Regions from separate parts of the Acetobacter sp. AC2005 genome, predicted to be linked through region 2. Evidence: predicted binding sites of a transcription regulator. Region 2 holds the regulator's gene; the other holds the start of a gene.
The links. Region 2 encodes HrcA, which represses chaperone genes, less so after heat shock. Its sites were predicted from a motif close to GTTNGCACTCNCNNNNNGNGAGTGCNAAC; they were not measured.
Positions count from the first base shown of each region.

Region 1: groES (co-chaperone GroES) is a predicted target of HrcA. The motif match lies at 2,150-2,178, and genes of this name have one in related genera.

Region 1 covers NZ_CP149625.1:2,080,593-2,085,510, reverse strand. Annotated here, with positions in the region: gene QQM41_RS09935 (ATP-dependent DNA helicase) at 1-1,025, shown strand, start outside; gene QQM41_RS09930 (cold-shock protein) at 1,044-1,247, opposite strand; gene QQM41_RS09925 (dienelactone hydrolase family protein) at 1,391-2,059, opposite strand; gene groES (co-chaperone GroES) at 2,270-2,563, shown strand; gene groL (chaperonin GroEL) at 2,617-4,257, shown strand; gene QQM41_RS09910 (HAD-IIIC family phosphatase) at 4,762-4,918, shown strand, end outside.
Region 2 covers NZ_CP149625.1:1,190,197-1,195,114, reverse strand. Annotated here, with positions in the region: gene rdgB (RdgB/HAM1 family non-canonical purine NTP pyrophosphatase) at 1-260, opposite strand, end outside; gene rph (ribonuclease PH) at 257-991, opposite strand; gene hrcA (heat-inducible transcriptional repressor HrcA) at 1,091-2,191, shown strand; gene QQM41_RS05805 (PBP1A family penicillin-binding protein) at 2,287-4,918, shown strand, end outside.

The sequences.
Region 1 (4,918 bases), 890 kb from region 2:
TAGAGGCCATGACGCGCGCCTTACGCCGCAGAGCTATCTCTCGGCTGGATGCGTGGATTGCCATGCTGAGCGCACTGGACACACCCCCTGAGCCCGATACCACACCTTCCCACGTGCACTTCATCCGGGTTGAGCGGCGCGAAAAACAGCGCATGGGAGAGCAGGATGTGGGCCTTTATCGCCACTGGCTAGACCCCACCATTCCGTTTGCTGGCATCATGGCCATACCTGCACAGGGTATGTTGATTACATCAGCCACCTTGCGTGACCAGCAAACGAACGAACCAGATAGCGATAACGCAGAACAGGCATGGGAAGCCGCCGAGGCACGCACCGGGGCTAATCACTTTCCCTCACCTCCTCTGCGTGCCAGTCTGGCCAGCCCGTTTGATTATGCCCGCCAGACGCGCGCCTATATTGTAACGGACATAGACAACAGCAGCATTGTTGATCTGGCAGCCGCATTCCGCACGCTTTTCTTAGCATCTGGCGGTGGGGGCTTGGGGCTGTTTACGGCCATTTCCCGCTTGCGCGGTGTGTACGATCGTATTGCGCCTACACTGGAAGAAAACGGTCTGCCGCTTTATGCCCAGCATGTAGATGCGATGGACAACAATACGCTGGTCGATATTTTTCGGACAGAAGAACACGCCTGCCTGCTAGGCACGGATGCCATGCGCGATGGCGTGGATGTGCCCGGAAATGCGCTACGGCTGGTGGCCTTTGAACGCGTGCCGTGGCCCCGGCCAGATATTCTGCATCGTGAACGCCGGATTCACCTTTCTGGAGGTGACCCGAAATCTTTTGATGAACGGATTGCACGCCTACGGTTACGTCAGGCCTTTGGCCGGCTTATTCGCCGTCAGTCTGATCGCGGGGTCTTTGTCTTGTTAGACAGGCGCACCCCTACCCGCTTGCTCAGTGCTTTTCCCGAAGGGGTGGAAGTCCGCCGCCTTGGGTTAGCAGACACAGCACGAGAACTTGCTGCCTTTTTGGCAGATACAGAAAGGGCCGATCAAAACTGATCGGCCCTGCCTGAAAAATCAATCTACTTTCAGATTGGTTGCAGCCTGCTTGCCGCGTTCTTCAACCAGATCGAAAGAAACTTTCTGTCCGTCATTCAGGCCACGCAAACCCGCTGCCTGTACTGCGGTAATATGCACGAACACATCTTTACCGCCATCATCTGGGGCAATAAAGCCATAACCCTTGGTGGCGTTAAACCATTTTACTGTACCGGTCGGCATGAGCGGGATAGTCCTTGTTCTTCTCAACGTTTTGTCCTGCTGCACACCGTGTGCGGTTCAGGATATACCCCATCCCCCCATGACCAGCCGCAATTGTCAATCATAATTCGCTAACCGACCACAGCTGGGACAGGGAAATAGGCCTACGGATTCATGTTGCTTTTCAGGAAATCAATGCTGCGTTCCTGCGCTTCCTGATAAGCTTTGGCATTAAAAGAGCTTCTTTCCGAACAACCAAATCCGTGCCCTGCATCGTCGTACACGTAAAGTTCAACTTCCGGATGCGCCTGCCGAATAGCTGCAATATCGGTATGCGGGATACTTGCATCCTGTTCACCAAAATGGAGCTGTACCGGGCAGCGCGGAGTCTCGTTCCGGCTGGCGGCAATACCACCCCCATACCAGCCAACAGCAGCCGCAAAATCATCTGTTCTGCATGCGGCTTCCCAAGCCAGTGTACCACCCCAGCAATAACCGATAATGCCGACTTTACGAGGCTTGAGCACTGAAGTGGCTGCCTGAATATCCAGTAATGTTTTGGCAAGCGGGATCTGCGACCGCAATGCCAGGCCCTCTTTCACGCCTTCTGCGGAATAATCCAGTTCCGCCCCACGCTGCACGCGGTCAAACAAGGCTGGCGCAATCACGTGGAATCCTGCCTTGGCAAAGTTTTCGCATACCTGCCGGATATGGTGGTTCACACCAAAAATTTCCTGAAGCACCACAAGTGTGTAAGGATGATGGCTGCCTTCGGTTTCCCATGCGGAAAACTCATGTCCGTCCGCAGCCTGAAGTGTTGTGATATGACCCATATGAGCACCTCCTATGTGCTCTCAGGTTACAGCAAAAAGAAACTTTATCCACATTCCTTGACTCTGCCTTTGGGCAGACCTATCTCATTTTCTGGCACTCCCGGGGTGGGAGTGCTAACGTAACGCGGCGTTATGTTACGCGCGACAAAGCGGATGGGGCTGCTTTCTGTTAAGGGCACCATCCCAAAAATGAATGTGGAGCGATCCATAATGACGAAGTTTCGTCCCTTACACGACCGGGTAGTTGTCCGTCGCCTCGAAGGCGAACAGAAGACCGCTGGCGGGATCATTATTCCTGACACAGCTCAGGAAAAGCCTATGGAAGGCGAAGTGATTGGTGTTGGTCCGGGTGCCCGGAATGAACAGGGCCAGATTGTGGCGCTTGATGTTAAGGCTGGTGACCGCGTCCTGTTTGGTAAATGGTCCGGCACGGAAGTGAAGATCGACGGCGAAGAGCTGCTGATCATGAAGGAAAGCGACATCATGGGCGTGGTAACCGCCTGATTTTGCGCTGATCCGCATTTTAATTTCAGAACGATCTTCACAGGAGAAATTCAATGGCTGCCAAAGACGTAAAGTTTGGTGCAGACGCACGCCAGCGCATGCTGCGCGGTGTGGATATTCTGGCTGACGCTGTAAAAGTAACGCTGGGTCCCAAAGGCCGTAACGTGGTGCTGGATAAGAGCTTTGGTGCTCCCCGCATTACCAAGGACGGTGTTTCCGTTGCCAAGGAAATCGAACTGGCTGACAAGTTCGAAAACATGGGCGCTCAGATGCTGCGTGAAGTAGCATCCAAAACCAATGATATTGCTGGTGACGGCACCACAACGGCTACGGTTCTGGCTCAGGCTATCGTGCGTGAAGGCCATAAGGCAGTTGCCGCTGGCATGAACCCGATGGATCTGAAGCGCGGGATCGACAAGGCTGTTGCCGTTGTTATCGAAGAGCTGAAGAAAAACGCCAAGAAAGTGACCACCCCGGCGGAAACCGCTCAGGTTGGTACAATTTCTGCAAACGGTGAATCTGAAATCGGTCAGATGATCTCCGAAGCCATGCAGAAAGTTGGCTCCGAAGGCGTGATCACGGTTGAAGAAGCCAAGCACTTCCAGACAGAACTGGATGTTGTTGAAGGCATGCAGTTTGACCGCGGCTACATCTCTCCGTACTTCGTGACGAACCCGGAAAAGATGACAGCGGATCTGGAAAACCCCTACATCCTGATCCATGAAAAGAAGCTGTCTTCCCTGCAGCCCATGCTGCCGCTGCTGGAATCTGTTGTTCAGTCCGGCCGTCCGCTGCTGATCATTGCAGAAGACGTTGACGGTGAAGCTCTGGCAACTCTGGTTGTCAACAAGCTGCGTGGTGGCCTGAAAATTGCTGCTGTTAAAGCTCCGGGCTTTGGTGATCGCCGCAAAGCTATGCTGGAAGACATTGCTATCCTTACGGGTGGTCAGGTCATCAGCGAAGATCTGGGCATCAAGCTGGAAACCGTTACCCTGAACATGCTTGGCACCGCCAAGAAGGTGCACATCGACAAAGAAAACACCACCATTGTTGATGGTGCTGGCAAAGCCGATGACATCAAGGGTCGCGTTAAGCAGATCCGTGCACAGATCGAAGAAACCTCTTCCGACTACGACCGCGAAAAGCTGCAGGAACGTCTGGCCAAACTGGCTGGCGGTGTTGCCGTGATCCGCGTTGGTGGTTCCACCGAAGTGGAAGTGAAAGAACGCAAAGACCGCGTTGACGATGCCCTACACGCAACCCGCGCTGCTGTGGAAGAAGGCATTGTTCCGGGTGGTGGCACGGCTCTGGCTCGCGCTACGCTGAAGCTGGAAGGCCTGCACTACCACAACGATGACCAGCGCGTTGGTGGTGACATCATCCGCCGCGCTCTGCAGGCTCCTCTGCGCCAGATCGCTCACAACGCTGGTGAAGACGGTGCTGTGATTGCAAACAAGGTGCTAGAAAACAGCGACTACAACTTCGGGTTCGACGCTCAGGCTGGCGAATACAAGAACTTGGTTGAAGCCGGTATTATCGACCCGGCCAAGGTTGTCCGCACGGCTCTGCAGGATGCAGCATCTGTTGCTGGCCTGCTGATCACCACGGAAGCCATGGTTGCTGAACGCCCGGAAAAGAAAGCTGCTCCGGCTGGCGGCCCTGACATGGGTGGTATGGGAGGTATGGACTTCTAAGTCCTTTCAACCCATCGATACGGCAATAAACTTGCCGTATCACCAGTTTCAAGAAAACTGCTCTCTGAAAAGAGGGCAGTTTTTTTTTGCAACTTTCGGTCTCTACTGAATTACAGTATACCAATTGTAATATCGATAATATGAAGAAATTAGTTTAGATGAGAGGTAACCGTGGCAGTTGATTTTAAGGTAACCAAAGCATTACTTGAATCCACAGCATGGACTTGGGGACCTCTTAACCATCCTCCTCTCACGACTTCTCTTCGATTTGGATCTGATGGTCTCATCAAAGATTACACACATACCAACGAACATTCATGGAAATTGACTGGAGATCTTTTAGAGATTTTCGATATCCATGGGAAAATGATCTGGAAATTTGAAGGAATATTTAACAATCAGGACTCTATTACCCTGATCAGTTTTCCTCATAACGATCCGAAATGGGGGGTTTTCTTCGCGCTTCAGGCAGAAAAAGCAAACATTCCGCCTCGGCTTGTTTTAATGAGCGAACTCCCTGCCCCTTCCCTTCCGGTAGAGCCTAAACCTGCTATTTCGGCACAGCCTAAGAAATCTGCTGCTCCTGCTTCCGCGCCCGCGCCCAAGAAGCCTAGTTCTGCTAAAAAAGATCATGCGTCTTCTTCTACTCAGGCAAAGGAAG
Region 2 (4,918 bases):
CCATCCAGTGCGGCCACACATAGCCCAGAATCATCGGCTAGTGCGGGCAGGTTGGCAGCTTTGGCGGCGGCTAAGGCCTTAATGGCGGCATTGCCTGCAAAAGTGGTTGCCGTTTCTTCTGGCTCTGGCAAGTTTAACTCACCAGCAGAAACAACCTTGATGCCAAAATCAGCCAGCAGAGTGGCAAATTCTGCCAGCTTGCCAGCATTGTGCGTGGCAAGCACAAGGGTGCTGCCACGTTCCAGTTTTATAGCGTTCATGCGCGCTTTTTTTCTGCAGCTTCCACGGCAGCCATCTGGGCTTCAAACAGCTCGGTTACACCCTTGCGTGCAAGTGCAAACAGGTTGTCAAACGCATCTTCCGTAAATGGTGCGCTTTCTGCTGTGCCCTGAATTTCCACAATGCGACGGTCTGCTGTCAGTACAAAGTTGGTATCAGCAGAAGCAGAGCTATCTTCCACGTAATCCAGATCCAGCACAGCGCCTTCAGTTGTCAGCCCGCAGGAAACGGCAGCAACCTGCCCGCGCAGCGGTAGGCGTGGCAACACATTGGTGGCGACCAGTTTGCCAAGGGCCAGACGCAACGCTACCCATGCGCCTGTAATGGAAGCGCAGCGTGTACCGCCATCAGCGTTCAGCACATCACAATCCAGCGTAATGCTCATTTCACCCAGAGCGTCCAGATCTGTGACGGCGCGGAGGGAGCGGCCAATAAGGCGCTGGATTTCCTGCGTGCGGCCAGACTGTTTGCCCTTGGCAGCTTCGCGGTTGCCGCGTGTGTGGGTGGCGCGGGGCAGCATGCCGTATTCTGCCGTAACCCAGCCTGTACCTTTGCCACGCAAAAAAGGCGGCACGCGGTTTTCTACGCTGGCAGTGCACAGTACTTCCGTGCCGCCAACGCGAATAAGGGCAGAGCCTTCAGCGTGGTGGGCAAAGCCTGTTTCAATGGTAATGGGGCGCATCTGGTCTGGCTGGCGGCCTGAAGGGCGCATGGAAAGCTCCTTGGTAAAATAAGATGTCTGGCGCGTATGGTGCGCTTTTGTCGGCAGTAAAACTGCACGAATAAGGTATATAAAGGCTATCCGGGATTTATGGATATGCGAAGGAGCCCTTGTGTCATGAAGCGTGGTTTGCTGCCAGTAAAAGCTGCTCTGCCTCCGGGGTTGAATGCGCGGTCTGCGGCTATTCTGCGTGAAGTGGTGGAAGAATATGTAGCGAGCGGGGAACCCGTTGGCTCCCGCACGGTGTCTCACAGGCTTGGGCTGCCGCTTTCTCCGGCCACAATACGCAATATCATGGCATCCCTTACAGAAGCCGGGTTGCTGTTTTCCCCCCATACATCTGCCGGGCGGTTGCCTACAGAAAAAGGGTTGCGGCTGTTTGTAGATGGCCTGTTGCAGTTTGGCGCGCTCTCGGAAGAAGATCAGCGGGTCATCGGCCAATCGCTGGAGGCCAAAGGGCGCTCACTGCAAGATACGCTTACAGAGGCTTCATCTCTTTTGGCGGGCATGTCCGATGCTGCCGGGTTGGTGGTAGCGCCCAAAGGGGATGGTGGCATCAAGCACATTGAGTTTGTGGCATTAGGCAGCAATCGCGCACTGGTTATTCTGGTGGGTGCGGATGGGCATGTTGAAAACCGTGTTATCGAAACACCGCCCGGTATGCCGCCTTCCGCCTTGGTGGAGGCTGCAAATTACCTGAATGCACGGGCCATGGGGGCATCTCTGCCAGATTTACGCACGCGCGTAAGCTCTGAAATGACGGAAGACCGAAGTATTCTGAATGGTCTTACAGCAGAGGTGGTAGAAAGCGGCCTTGCCATTTGGGATGGTGGCGGAGACGGGCTGGGGGGCACCCTGATTGTGCGCGGGCAATCTCGTTTATTGGCCGATGTAGATGGGCAGGACAGGCTGCTGGCCATTCAAACACTGTTTGACCGGCTGGAAGCGCAGGAAACCATGTTGCGCCTGTTGGAGTTGGTAGAGAACTCTGAAGGGGTGCGCATTTTTATTGGTGCAGAAAGCGGGTTGTTTGGGGCTACAGGTATGTCTGTTGTTATGGCGCCTGCCCGTAATGAGGCGAACCGGATAGTAGGGGCTATCGGGGTTATCGGCCCCACCCGTATCAATTATGGGCGTATTGTGCCGGTAGTGGATTATACAGCCCGCCTGCTGGGTGACATGCTGGGTTAGCACTGTTTGTAGATGTGGTCGGAATTCGGCCATGATTTTTATTACAATGCGCAAACAGGGCAGACGATTATGTGTGAGAATGGTAAAGGGCCTGTATGACAAGCGCTCCGTCTTCTGGTGATCAGGGTTCATCTTCCAGCCATTCTCAGGGCAGGTCTCCGCAAAATCGCAGGCCCGATCTACGCCGCCCGCTCTTTCGCCAATGGCGGAAGGTGCTTGGGGCAACGGCTGCGTTGGCGTTGGTTGGCACCACGGGTGCTGTGGTTCTGCTGTGGTCCCAATACGAAGGGATTGTGGCGGATCTGCCTACGGTAGAGGGCTTGCGCTCCTACCAGCCGCCAGTCATGAGCCGCCTTTATGCCGGAGATGATCAGCTTATTGCCGAACTGGCGAATGAGCGGCGTATTTTTGTGCCTATTAGTGCCGTGCCCGATAAGGTCAAAAATGCATTTGTGGCGGCAGAAGACCAGAAATTCTGGACACACAAAGGGGTGGACCCAGTTGCCATTGCGCGTGCTGGCCTTACGGATTTAACGCGCGGCAAAGGCAAGCGGCCTATTGGGGCATCCACCATTACGCAGCAGGTGGCGCGTATCATGCTGCTGGGCAGCAACGCGGTATCTTTCCGGCGTAAGGCTAAGGAAGCCTTTTTGGCCATGCGGGTGGAGCAGGTTCTGCCCAAAGACAAGATTCTGGAAATCTACCTGAACGAAATTTATCTGGGCAGCGGCGCATATGGTATTGCCGCAGCATCCCAGACCTATTTCAACAAGCCGCTTGATCAACTGGATGATGCAGAGGCCGCATTTTTAGCGGCGCTGCCTAAATCTCCCACTAATTATAACCCTGTACGCTTCCCCGATGCAGCTCGAGGGCGCAGAAACTGGGTGCTGGAACGTATGGCCGATATTGGGGCCATTACGCATGATGCCGCGCGTGTAGCAGAAGCCCAGCCGTTGACCACCCGCAGCTTTACGCGCCCCGGCCCGGCACCGGGTGCAGAATGGTTTGCGGAAGAAGTGCGCCGTGAACTGATGGAGCGTTACGGCCAAGACGTGACCATGCAGGGCGGGTTGGATGTTCACACCAGTTTGGATCTGCCGCTCCAGCGCAATGCTCAGGATATTTTGCGCCAAGGGCTGATGGCGTATGATCGGGCACATCGTGGCTGGCGTGGGCCAGTGCATCATCTTTCCGATATCGGGTCATCCTCCGCTACAGCAGAATGGGTACAGGCTTTACAGGGTGTTCCGGTGCCTGCGGGTATGCTTGACCAGTGGCGTTTGGCTGTTGTGCTGGATGCAAAGGGGCAAGTGGGCTGGCTTGAAGGAAGCGTCGTGCGGCGGAACAATGCGTCTCAAAGTGGAGGCGAGCCTCGTACAGGTATCGTACAGGCCAAGGATATGGCATGGGCACGACGCTTTAAGCCATTGCGTGCCGGTGATGTGGTGATGGTGCAACCGCAGGCCGAAGGTGGGCACGTTGCCCTCATGCAGGTGCCTGTGGTGGAAGGCGCCATTGTAACCATGAATGCACGTACGGGCCGGGTTCTGGCTCTTGTGGGTGGGTGGTCTTTTCAGGCTTCGCAGTTTGATCGCGCAACACAGGCGCTGCGTCAGCCGGGGTCTTCTTTCAAGCCATTTGTTTATCTGGATGCTATGGAGCAGGGGATTTCCCCTTCCCAGAAGTTTGATGATTCTCCTGTTTCTTACGGAGCATGGCACCCCAATAACTATGAAAAAGATTTTTGGGGCCCCACCACTCTGCATGATGCCCTGCGTGAATCGCGCAATCTGGTTACCATTCGCTTGGCGGCCCATCTGGGCATGAAAACCGTGGCGGATGTGGCAACCAACCTTGGGTTGGTGGATTCCATGCCGCATGTGCTCCCCGCAGCATTAGGGGCCGTGGAAACCACAGTGCTGAAGGAAGCCGGAGCCTATGCCTCGCTTGCGGCAGGTGGGCGTAAGGTGACGCCAACACTGGTGGACGATGTGCAGGACCGTGAAGGCCACGTTATCTGGCGGCCGGAGGGGCTGGCGTTGACCACAGCTTCCGCACAACCTGATACGAACACCAATGGTGGGCAAGCAGCAGACCAACCAGCGGCTGATGCCGTGTTCCCCGATGCACCATCGGATCAGAAACCCGCAGATGCAGGAAAACCGGCACCTGCACCGGCTTCTGTAGAGCAGCCCATTGTCATGCCGGGGCAGAATGATGTGCCTGCCTTGCATGATAGCCGGCAGCAAGTGGCATCCGCCCAAAGTGCGTTCCAGATTACCACCATGTTGCAGGATGTTATCCGGCGCGGCACAGGTGTGCGAGCTGGAACGGGTATAGATGTGCCGATTGCGGGCAAAACCGGTACCAGCCAGAACTTTAATGATGCGTGGTTTGCTGGATACACTCCAGATATCGTAACTGTCGTGTGGATCGGGTTTGATACCCCTCAGTCCCTCGGTAAAAACGAAACCGGGGGCGCCATTGCTGGCCCCTTGTGGAACAAGGTGATGAAAACCGCCTTGGATGGTTATCCACGGCAGGATTTTGTACCTCCCGCGGGCATTACACTTGTGCAGTATGATACGGGCAGGGGCGTGGCCATAGATGCCTTTAAGGAAGGGCAGGTGCCGGGGCTGAGCGCAAACCTTTCAAGCAACGTAAACCCACAGGAACTGACAGCCGCAGATACAGGTGCTGAAAACATGCCTGATTCTGAAAGTG